DNA from 3 places in the Rhizobium sp. RAF56 genome. Region 3 is predicted to be linked to each of the others. Evidence: riboswitches for the same ligand, from Rfam matches in the RefSeq annotation. Region 3 holds a riboswitch; each other region holds the start of a gene.
The links. Region 3 has a riboswitch for S-adenosylmethionine ahead of AB4048_RS12555 (hypothetical protein). Riboswitches for the same ligand answer to the same signal wherever they lie in the genome.
Positions count from the first base shown of each region.

Region 1: it holds a riboswitch for S-adenosylmethionine, as region 3 does, so the genes downstream of both, metA (homoserine O-acetyltransferase MetA) here and AB4048_RS12555 (hypothetical protein) in region 3, are expected to answer to the same signal.
Region 2: it holds a riboswitch for S-adenosylmethionine, as region 3 does, so the genes downstream of both, AB4048_RS16460 (O-succinylhomoserine sulfhydrylase) here and AB4048_RS12555 (hypothetical protein) in region 3, are expected to answer to the same signal.

Region 1 is NZ_JBFRDU010000009.1:178,149-181,415, forward strand. Features, by position in the region: gene AB4048_RS10280 (ABC transporter ATP-binding protein/permease) at 1-406, opposite strand, end outside; gene AB4048_RS10285 (AAA family ATPase) at 564-1,400, shown strand; SAM riboswitch at 1,446-1,523, shown strand; gene metA (homoserine O-acetyltransferase MetA) at 1,569-2,495, shown strand; gene AB4048_RS10295 (vWA domain-containing protein) at 2,500-3,267, shown strand, end outside.
Region 2 is NZ_JBFRDU010000018.1:9,067-12,333, reverse strand. Features, by position in the region: gene AB4048_RS16470 (alpha/beta fold hydrolase) at 1-359, opposite strand, end outside; gene AB4048_RS16465 (2'-deoxycytidine 5'-triphosphate deaminase) at 541-1,635, opposite strand; SAM riboswitch at 1,709-1,787, shown strand; gene AB4048_RS16460 (O-succinylhomoserine sulfhydrylase) at 1,832-3,016, shown strand; gene apaG (Co2+/Mg2+ efflux protein ApaG) at 3,217-3,267, shown strand, end outside.
Region 3 is NZ_JBFRDU010000012.1:124,815-128,081, forward strand. Features, by position in the region: gene AB4048_RS12540 (hypothetical protein) at 1-305, shown strand, start outside; gene AB4048_RS12545 (hypothetical protein) at 307-765, shown strand; gene AB4048_RS12550 (hypothetical protein) at 1,001-1,297, opposite strand; SAM-I-IV-variant riboswitch at 1,639-1,734, shown strand; gene AB4048_RS12555 (hypothetical protein) at 1,769-2,341, shown strand; gene AB4048_RS12560 (hypothetical protein) at 2,510-2,644, shown strand; gene AB4048_RS12565 (hypothetical protein) at 2,634-2,942, opposite strand; gene AB4048_RS12570 (UvrD-helicase domain-containing protein) at 3,104-3,267, opposite strand, start outside.

The DNA.
Region 1 (3,267 bases), on a different contig from region 3:
GCCTGAGCGCGCGCTTGGCCTGCAGCCATTGATTGACGAGATCGCGCACCAGACCTTCGCGCATGTAGAGCGCTGCCATCTGGTTGAACCAGGCCTGGATCACATTGAGGACCAGTAGCGAGCCGGCAATGATGCCGAAGACGCCGAGCTGATGAAGGAACTCGGAGCCGTCGCGTCGCGCCAGTGAATCGTAGAACGGCGCGTTCCATTCGTTCAGCATCACCTGGACGTAGGCCGTCAACAGAATGACGGCCAGCAGTGCGACCACCAGTGCGATCAGCTTGAGGCGAACGGGAGAATTCCAGAAGGCCGAGAACATCATTTTCAGGCGAGATAAGACACTCAGATCGTAACCAACGCGATCACTTTTAAGAATGCCGGGCTTGCCTTTGGTATCAACGGCCATCACGCTTTCCTGCAACGCTCTCCCACTCACATACTCATGGCCAACCCGCATGTCCATCCATGCCCCCCAGAAGCGCATCCGCGCCTGCGGTTCTTAGCCCTTGAACCGTACTCCTCAGATCGCTAGCTTGCGCCCCAAACGTTAGGAAAACCTTCCAATGCAGTTTAAAGGCACGTCTCAATACATCGCCGACAAGGATCTCATGGTCGCCGTCAACGCCGCGATCCGGCTGGAGCGTCCGCTCCTCGTCAAGGGAGAACCGGGAACCGGCAAGACGGAACTCGCGCGCCAAGTCGCCGCCGCCCTCGGCCTCGACCTCATCGAATGGGCCGTCAAATCGACCACCAAGGCCCAGCAGGGCCTCTACGAGTATGATGCAGTCTCGCGCTTGCGCGACAGCCAACTCGGCGACGCTCGAATCAACGACGTGTCCCAATATATCCGAAAAGGAAAGCTCTGGCAGGCCTTCACGACACCCCAAAAATGCGTACTGCTGATAGACGAGATTGATAAGGCGGATATCGAATTCCCGAATGATTTGCTGCAGGAACTCGATCGGATGGAGTTTCATGTCTACGAGACGGACGAAACCATCCGCGCGCTCCATCGCCCCATCGTCATCATCACGTCCAACAACGAGAAGGAACTGCCGGACGCATTCCTGCGCCGCTGCTTCTTTCACTACATCCGCTTTCCCGATGCCGAAACGCTGTCGCAGATCGTGGAAGTGCATTATCCCGGCATCAAGCGTTCCCTGGTCAGCGCCGCCCTGACCCGCTTCTTCGAGATCCGCGACGTGCCGGGCCTGAAGAAGAAGCCGTCGACCTCGGAGGCGCTCGACTGGATCCGGCTGCTGGTCGCCGACGATGTCGACCCTTTGACGCTCGGCGCCGACGCGAAAAACGCGCTGCCGAAGCTGCACGGCGCATTGCTCAAGAACGAGCAGGATGTGCACCTCTTCGAGCGGCTCGCCTTCATGGCGCGCAGGCAGTAACAGCCGCTCCCCGCGCCCGGTTGATTTTGCGCCAATCCGGCGCTATTTAAGGCCCGTGGTGATTTGGCCGGCCGGCTTGCAGCCACGTTAAACAACTCGCTAAAGGGCCGCGTGCGGACCGGTAGCGATTTTTTCGCGGCCGGTTTTTTGCATTTGTCGAGTATAGCCATGCCCATCAGGATTCCCGATACGCTGCCCGCCTTCGAAACCCTTCTCAACGAGGGCGTGCGGGTGATGACGGAAACGGTCGCGATCCGTCAGGATATCCGGCCCCTGCAGATCGGCCTGCTCAATCTCATGCCGAACAAGATCAAGACCGAAGTGCAGATGGCGCGCCTTGTCGGCGCCTCGCCGCTACAGGTCGAACTGTCGCTGGTGCGCATCGGCGGCCACAAGGCCAAGAATACTTCCGAGGATCATCTGCTCTCCTTCTACCAGACATGGGATGAAATCAGGCACCGCAAGTTCGACGGCTTCATTATCACCGGCGCCCCCATCGAGCTCCTCGACTACGAGGAGGTGAGCTACTGGGACGAGATGCGGCAGATCTTCGACTGGACCGCGACCAATGTGCACTCGACGCTCAACGTCTGCTGGGGCGCGATGGCGGCAATCTACCATTTCCATGGGGTGCCGAAACATACGCTGAAGGAGAAAGCCTTTGGCGTCTATACGCACAGGAACCTCAAGCCGGCGTCGGTCTACCTCAACGGCTTTTCGGACGATTTCGCCATTCCGGTGTCGCGCTGGACGGAAGTGCGCCGTACCGACATCGAAAAGCAGCCGAGCCTCGAAATCCTGATGGAATCCACCGAAATGGGCCCCTGCCTGGTGCGGGAGCAGGCCTGCAACCGGCTCTACATGTTCAACCACGTCGAATACGACTCGACGTCGCTTGCCGACGAGTATTTCCGCGACGTGAACGCGGGGACGCCGATCAAGATGCCGCACAACTATTTCCCGCACAACGACGTGGAGTTGCCGCCGCAAAATCGCTGGCGCAGCCACGCGCATCTGTTCTTCGGCAACTGGATCAACGAGATTTACCAGACCACGCCCTACGACCTGGAAGAGATCGGCACCGACAGGGACTGACGTCATGTACATCCCCTTCTTCCTAAAGCTGAAGGAAGCGAAGATCCCGGTAACGCTGCGGGAATTCCTGTCGCTTCTGGAAGGAATGGAGAAAGGGATCGCCGACGACGATGTCGAGGCGTTCTACTATCTGGCGCGCGCGACGCTCGTCAAGGACGAGCGCTTCATCGATCGCTTCGACCAGGTCTTCGCCGCCTATTTTAGGGGTGTCGAGGCGATCGGCGGCGGCGCCGGGACGGAAGCGGTGCCGATCCCGGAAGACTGGCTGCGCAAACTCGCCGAGAAGCATCTGACGGACGAGGAGAAGAGGCTCATTGAGGCGCTCGGCGGCTTCGACAAGCTGATGGAGGCCTTGCGGCAGCGTCTCGCCGAGCAGAAGGGCCGCCACCAAGGCGGATCGAAATGGATCGGCACGGCTGGAACATCGCCGTTCGGCGCCCATGGCTACAATCCCGAAGGCGTGCGCATCGGCCAGGAGACCTCCCGCCACCGCCGCGCGGTCAAAGTCTGGGACCGGCGCGACTTCAAGAACCTCGACGACAATGTCGAGCTCGGAACGCGCAATATCAAGGTGGCGCTAAAGCGGCTGCGTCGCTGGGTGCGCGAGGGAGCCGCCGACGAACTGGATCTTTCAGGCACGATCCGCTCGACCGCCGAGCATGGCTATCTCGACGTCAAGACCCGGCCGGAGCGGCGCAACGCCGTAAAACTCCTGATGTTTTTCGATGTCGGCGGCTCGATGGACGGTCATATTCGCGTCGTCGAGGAGCTT
Region 2 (3,267 bases), on a different contig from region 3:
GCGGCGACATAGACCAGCGCCGAAACGTTCGGATGGACGCCTGCCTCGGAGACGATCATGCCTGCAAAGGAATGCCCGACCAACACGGTCGGCCCGTCCTGGCGGGCCAGCACGCGCGAGACCGAGGCGGCGGCTTCAGGCAGCGTCGTCAACGGGTTCTGGACCGCCGTGACGTTGAACCCTGCGGACTGCAGCCGCGCGATCACCTCCGACCAGCAGGATCCATCCGCAAACAGCCCGTGCACCAGCACGACGTTGCGGGCTTTCACGGGGGCTGAGGATGCGGCGAAGCCGACGGTCGAAATCAGCTGCATTGAGCCGGCCGCAAGGGCGAGCGTGAACGTCCGTCTGTTCATCATCGTCGGAAACCTCAAGGTCGATCATGATGCAGAATCGATATGTAGGACCGTGTCCGCTCCTCAAGGGTGCGGCCCGACGATTTTTACTGAGTGCCTGATGCCGTCCTAGACCGTTTTTACGCAATTCCGGACGGAAAACCGTGTCACACTTTTCCTGGAATTGCTCTAAGCGCGCCTGGTGTCAGAGCCTGAAATGCTTCGACAGTTTCAGACCCTGGGCCTGATAGTTGGAGCCGAGGCCCGAGCCGTAGAGGCTGGAGGGCTGTTCCTGCATATGCTCGTAGACGAGGCGGCCGACGATCTGGCCGTCTTCTAGGATGAAGGGCACTTCGTGGCTGCGGACTTCGAGCACGGCGCGACTGCCGCGACCGCCTGCCGGAGCGTGGCCGAAGCCCGGATCGAAGAAGCCGGCGTAGTGCACGCGGAATTCGCCGACGAGCGGATCGAACGGCGTCATTTCCGCCGCATAGAGCGGCGGAACGTGCACGGCCTCGCGCGAGACGAGGATATAGAATTCGTCCGGATCCAGAATGAGTTCCGTGCGGCCGCGGCTATAGAGCGGCTCCCAGAAATCGAAGATGTCGTGCTGGTCTTTTTTGTCGACATCGACGACGGCGGTGTGGTGCTTGCCGCGATAGCCGATCAGGCCGGCCTTGTCGCCGGTAAGGTCGATCGAAAGCGCAATCCCGCCGCCGCTGACATTCGGCCGCTTGGCGGCGACCAGCGTCTCGCGCTCGTGCAGCGCCAGAAGCTCGGGCTCGCCGAGCAGCGCCTGGCCGACGCGGAAGCGGATCTGCGACAGCCGCGAACCGCGCCGCACGACGATCGGGAAGGTGCGCGGGCTGATCTCCAGATAGAGCGGTCCGGAATAACCGACCGGGATCTTGTCGAATTCCTGCGCATAGTCGGTAATGACGCGCGTGAAGATGTCGAGGCGGCCGGTCGAACTCTTCGGATTGGCCGAGGCCGACATGTCGGCCGGCAGGTCGAGCGCTTCCATCAGGGGCACGATGTAGACGCAGCCCGTTTCCAGGACGGCGCTTTCCGTGAGATCGATGACATGCAGGCTCAGCCGGTCGAGCTTGTCCGCGACACGATGCGAGGGGCCGGGCATGAAGCTTGCCCGGACGCGAAATGCCTTGGCGCCAAGCCTCAGGTCGAGGCTCGCCGGCTGGATCTGGTCGCGGTCGAGCGCTTTTTCGCTTCTGAGGCGCCCCGTGTCGAAAAGCGCCGAAATGGCGCGATCCGCCAAGATTCCTGTTTCGCGAGCCATCATGTCCCATCCATATTTTGCCGCCGACAAAACCAAAATCGAGGAATTGACGCAAGCCGTCAACGGCGGTATTGCAGTCTTATCCCGTGGTGATTTGGCCGGTCGGCTTGCAGCCACGTTAAACAAGTGGCTAAAAAGACCGGGGTTGGAACCGGTCTGCTTTCGCGACCGGTTTTTTTGTTTTGAAAGTGGTGATGGCATGAGCAAGACTTGGCGCCCCGCAACCCAACTCGTTCACGGTGGCACGCTCCGTTCGCAATATGGCGAGATGTCCGAAGCGATCTATCTCACACAGGGCTTCGTCTACGAGAACTCGGAAGCCGCCGAGGCCCGTTTCAAGGGCGAGACCGAGGGCTTCATCTATGCCCGCTACGGCAGCCCCACCAACGCCATGTTCGAAAAGCGCATGTGCCTGCTCGAAGGCGCTGAGGAGGGTCGCGCCACCGCTTCCGGCATGGCAGCCGTCGCCGCAGCGGTGCTCTGCCAGGTGAAGGCCGGCGACCATATCGTCGCGGCCCGCGCCGTCTTTGGCTCCTGCCGCTATGTCGTCGAGACGCTGGCGCCGAAATACGGCGTCGAGTGCACGCTGGTCGATGGCCGCTCGCTGGAAAACTGGGAAAAGGCGATCAGGCCGAACACCAAGGTCATGTTCCTGGAAAGCCCGACCAATCCGACACTCGAAGTCGTCGATGTCGCGGGCGTTGCGAAACTCGCCAATCAGGTCGGTGCCAAGCTGATCGTCGACAACGTCTTTGCAACCCCTCTCTTCCAGAAGCCGCTCGAACTTGGCGCGCATATCGTCGTCTATTCCGCGACCAAGCATATCGACGGCCAGGGCCGCTGCCTCGGGGGCATCGTTCTGTCCGACAAGAAGTGGATCGAGGAAGAGTTCCAGGAATATTACCGCCATACCGGTCCTGCCATGTCGCCCTTCAATGCCTGGACGCTTCTGAAGGGCATCGAGACGCTGCCGCTGCGCGTGCGCCAGCAGACGGAGAATGCGGCTGCCGTCGCCGATTTCCTCGCCGCGCATCCCAAGGTCGCAAAGGTCATCTATCCCGGTCGCAAGGACCATCCGCAGGCCGACATCATCGCCAAGCAGATGACCGGCGGATCGACGCTGGTTGCAGTCGAACTGAAGGGTGGCAAGGACGCGGCTTTTGCGCTGCAGAATGGGCTCGAGATTACGCGCATATCCAACAATCTCGGCGACTCCCGCAGCCTGATCACGCATCCGGGAACCACCACGCACAAGAACCTGACGGAAGACGCTCGCGCCGAACTTGGCATCTCGCCGGGCACCGTCCGCTTCTCCGCGGGCATCGAGGACACCACCGATCTCGTCGAGGACTTCGCCCGCGCGCTTGACAAGGTGTCGGCCTGACCGAACACCCGGCGGCTCGCGAAAGCGGCCGCCGATCGCCAAAAAAGACGCGCTAATAGTCAGGTTAACCCTGAATTTTAGCGTTAACAGTCGGTAAAGCTCCCGCAGCGTACTGTTCTAGAATGATTCGCCAACGATTTCTTGACGGGCGGCTCGGCCTGCGGCTATCGGTTGGTGTGTCAAAACTAGGCCACTCGCATATGTATCGCGCCCTAACACGAGGCATCGAGGTCGTCGTCGAACCGTTTTAT
Region 3 (3,267 bases):
TGCTCGGACGCCTCGCCGACGAGGCCAAGGACGTCACGCCAATCGGGGTGGTGCAGACGGTCGTCGTCCATCAGCATTTGTGCATTGCCTGCCGTCAGCAGTTGGGGTTGGAGGCAGCGCCAGTGCATGCAGCCCTTACCGATGCCGAGCGGCTGCGCGTCGGCGGCTGGGACGAGCCCGACTTCGACCCCGATGCCGCCGCCGCTGGCCAGCCCGAACCCGCCGGCCCGTCCGCTATCCGCAAGCCCGCCACCATTTCCGTGCCGAAGCTTCCGACGCCGAAGCGCACCGTCAGGAGGGCTTGATATGGCAGCAGCACCAGCAGTGGCACGCAACAACACCACCCGACCGAAGGGCGTCACATGGGTCCCGTCGAAATGGCGCTCGACGTTCCGCCATCGCAAGCAACGGTTCTGGCTCGGGCACTACCCCGACAAGGCGGACGCGATCCAAGCCAGCGAGGACGCCCGCCTGCGCTTGGGCATCCCGCAAGCCCGGGCCGGTTCAAAGCGCGTCAACCGCCAGCCCGGCTATTGGGTGGCGCGCATCATGATCGACGGCAAGCGGCATTTTCTGGGCCGCTTCGATAGCGCCGCCGAGGCGGCGGCGGCGTATATGGCGGTGGCGTGGCAGGCAAGCGGCATGCCGCAGAGGCGGGAGAATGACGATGGACATTGCCAGAGGGCTTGGCCTGAAAGGATCAAGGCATGCCTCGGGAACCGAACAGGCAGGATCGTGCCAAGGCCAAAGCGGCTCGATCTCTGATGCCGCCAAGGAAAGCCTCCGCAGTCTAGTCTGGCAGCAACATCACGCTCACCAAATCCGACTGACGGTGATCGAGGGCGTCGTCAACCCTGGTGAATACCCATGCCTACAGTAGGCCAAGGCAGGCACTAGGACCTGAGCAAATTGCGTTCTGAAAGCCATACGAAGGCCAACAAAGACGCTCTGGCAGAGGTCCGATTAATGACTTGCCTCCGCCGAGAGGCTCTCAACCGAATTAGTCGTTGATAGACAGCGGGCAAAGCTCCACCGCGCCGATAGTGATTGCTGCGGCAGAACCCAAGCAATCGTAGTAGCAGATTTTGTTCATGCCACTCGTTCGCTCGCCGGTCTTAAAGCACATTACGGCTACCTGCTTACCGGCAACAACGTCGCCGTTGTGTTTCCACTGCGACGACAGCTGACCAATAGTCGAGCCGTTCGACTTCGCGTTGGTGTTGTGGTCGAACGTCGTATCAGCGAACGCTGCCGTTGCGAGCAGCGAGAGACCCGTTGCCAAAATCATCTTCTTCATGTTGTCTTCACACCCCTATTCGGCACGGACAATTCCCTGCCGCCTAACACATGGGATGAAAGCTGAGGCGCTGCTTGATTAGCGACGCCAATCTCTTGCTATCAGCTGCCAATTTTGGTGGGAACCTCTCAACCCAGCCAAATGGTTCTCCTCGGACGCCTTACCGAAGAAGCCAAGGACGCCACGCCGGTCGCGCAAGTCAACGTCATCTCCGATGGATATTCCTTCTGACTAAAGTCCGATCACTTGTGTTTCGATGCCAAAATCTTGCGCATCGCCGCCATGACTATCGGGCTACTCGGGGCCGCCATTGACATTGCCGTTGTCCACACCCCACTGTCTTTTTGCATCCAGAGAGGGCTTCGGCCCCGCCAACCAGCCTTGACCGGCAACGGTGGTACGACGATGTGGCCCAACGGGCAACAATTGGTCGTCAGCCCTCCAGATGCGTGTGCAACTCTGGAGGTTTTTATGCTTTCACGACGTGGTTTTCTGGTTGGAACGGGTGGTCTGCTCACGGCGGCGTTCGTCAACGATGCGCAGTCATTTGTGCTTCGGAACGACCAGCCGCTGCTGGTCACGCCCCCGCAAATTGCCCAAACCTTGTTCTGGTATGACAATGATGAACAGGGCTTGATGCTGACGATCGGCGAGTGGGATGTCTGCCCACCACCACCAACGTGGCGCGAATTCTTTGTCAGCGAAGGCGTACCGCACGGGACGGAGCCGGACGCGGACCGCATATGGACGGAGCACAACATTGAACCGGCGGACTACGATGAGCAGGTTGATGGATTGTGGTGGGAGACCCGGTTCGACCTTAAGACTGGCCCGACTGCCAAAGCCTATCATCTTTTGAGGAAGCTCGATCTCGGTCCTACTCTCAAGCGTTCAACCGAACAGTCGCACCTGGTGTTCCGCGAGGGTGATCTTAGCAATCAAGACAGCCGCTGGGTCGACGCACGCAACCACCTCACCCTGTCCCTGTTGCAGGCCCGGCTGATCGATTTGAAGCTTCCCATCAGCATTGCAAAGGGAGCCTGATGCGCATCCAAAAGACGAACTCACAGTGGATCGAGCAACCCCAGATGGCTGTGGAGAACTCCTTGCTCGAAAGCCGGAAAGCCCAGCGTCACGACGCAGAACGAGATCTTTGCGCTGGAGCGCGCCCTCCTGGCGCAGGAGACGCACCAGAAGTAGCCTGAGGGCGTCATGAATTATCTTAGCACCGAGGAGGGCAAGAAACGCGGTATCATGGGCGCGGTCGCCGCCGGGCTGCTATCAGTCCCGCAGGCCAAGGAGTTCACGAGCCAGCAGCGGGGGCAACCACAGCGTCTCAAGATGTAGCAAAGGAGGCATATGATTTCTTCGCCTCGTCAGTATACAGCCACGCGACGCCGTGCTCGATGGCCCGCTCCCAGACCCAGTCGAAGTCTGCGGGCGACCACTGGAAATTGGCGTCTTGTTTCATGCCGAGCCCTTCCATGATCTCGCCGCCCTCCCAGAACAGGAGGTCGGCGAGGTTCATGTTTTCGCGTTCGGTGCGTTCGGCAATGAACTGCCTGCGGCACTCCTGAATACCCCATTCGCGGTCGGTCTCACTGTACCGGCCTTTGGCGTCGAACCAGCGACCGCTTTTCTGCATGACCTCATCGAATTGGCTCGAGAGGAAATCGTTGAAGTCTTCTTCTTCTTCGGGGGAAAGGAGCGTGTGTGTCATGCCCCCAATTTAAACCAGCGGCTATCCTTTTCAAAGGACATAACGGCCACGCCGTATCATCGGCCGAGGCCGCTCGGGGGCGTGGCCTAAAGCTTTGACTTTGTAGCCCCGACACCCGCCATGTTGGTCAAAATCTTAGCCTTTCCGGTGCAGACAGGATATCGCACGCAGCTCAGGAAGGCACCGTAACGCCCGGATCGTTCGATCAGCCATCCATCCTTGCACGCTTGGCATGATGGATAGGTCGCTG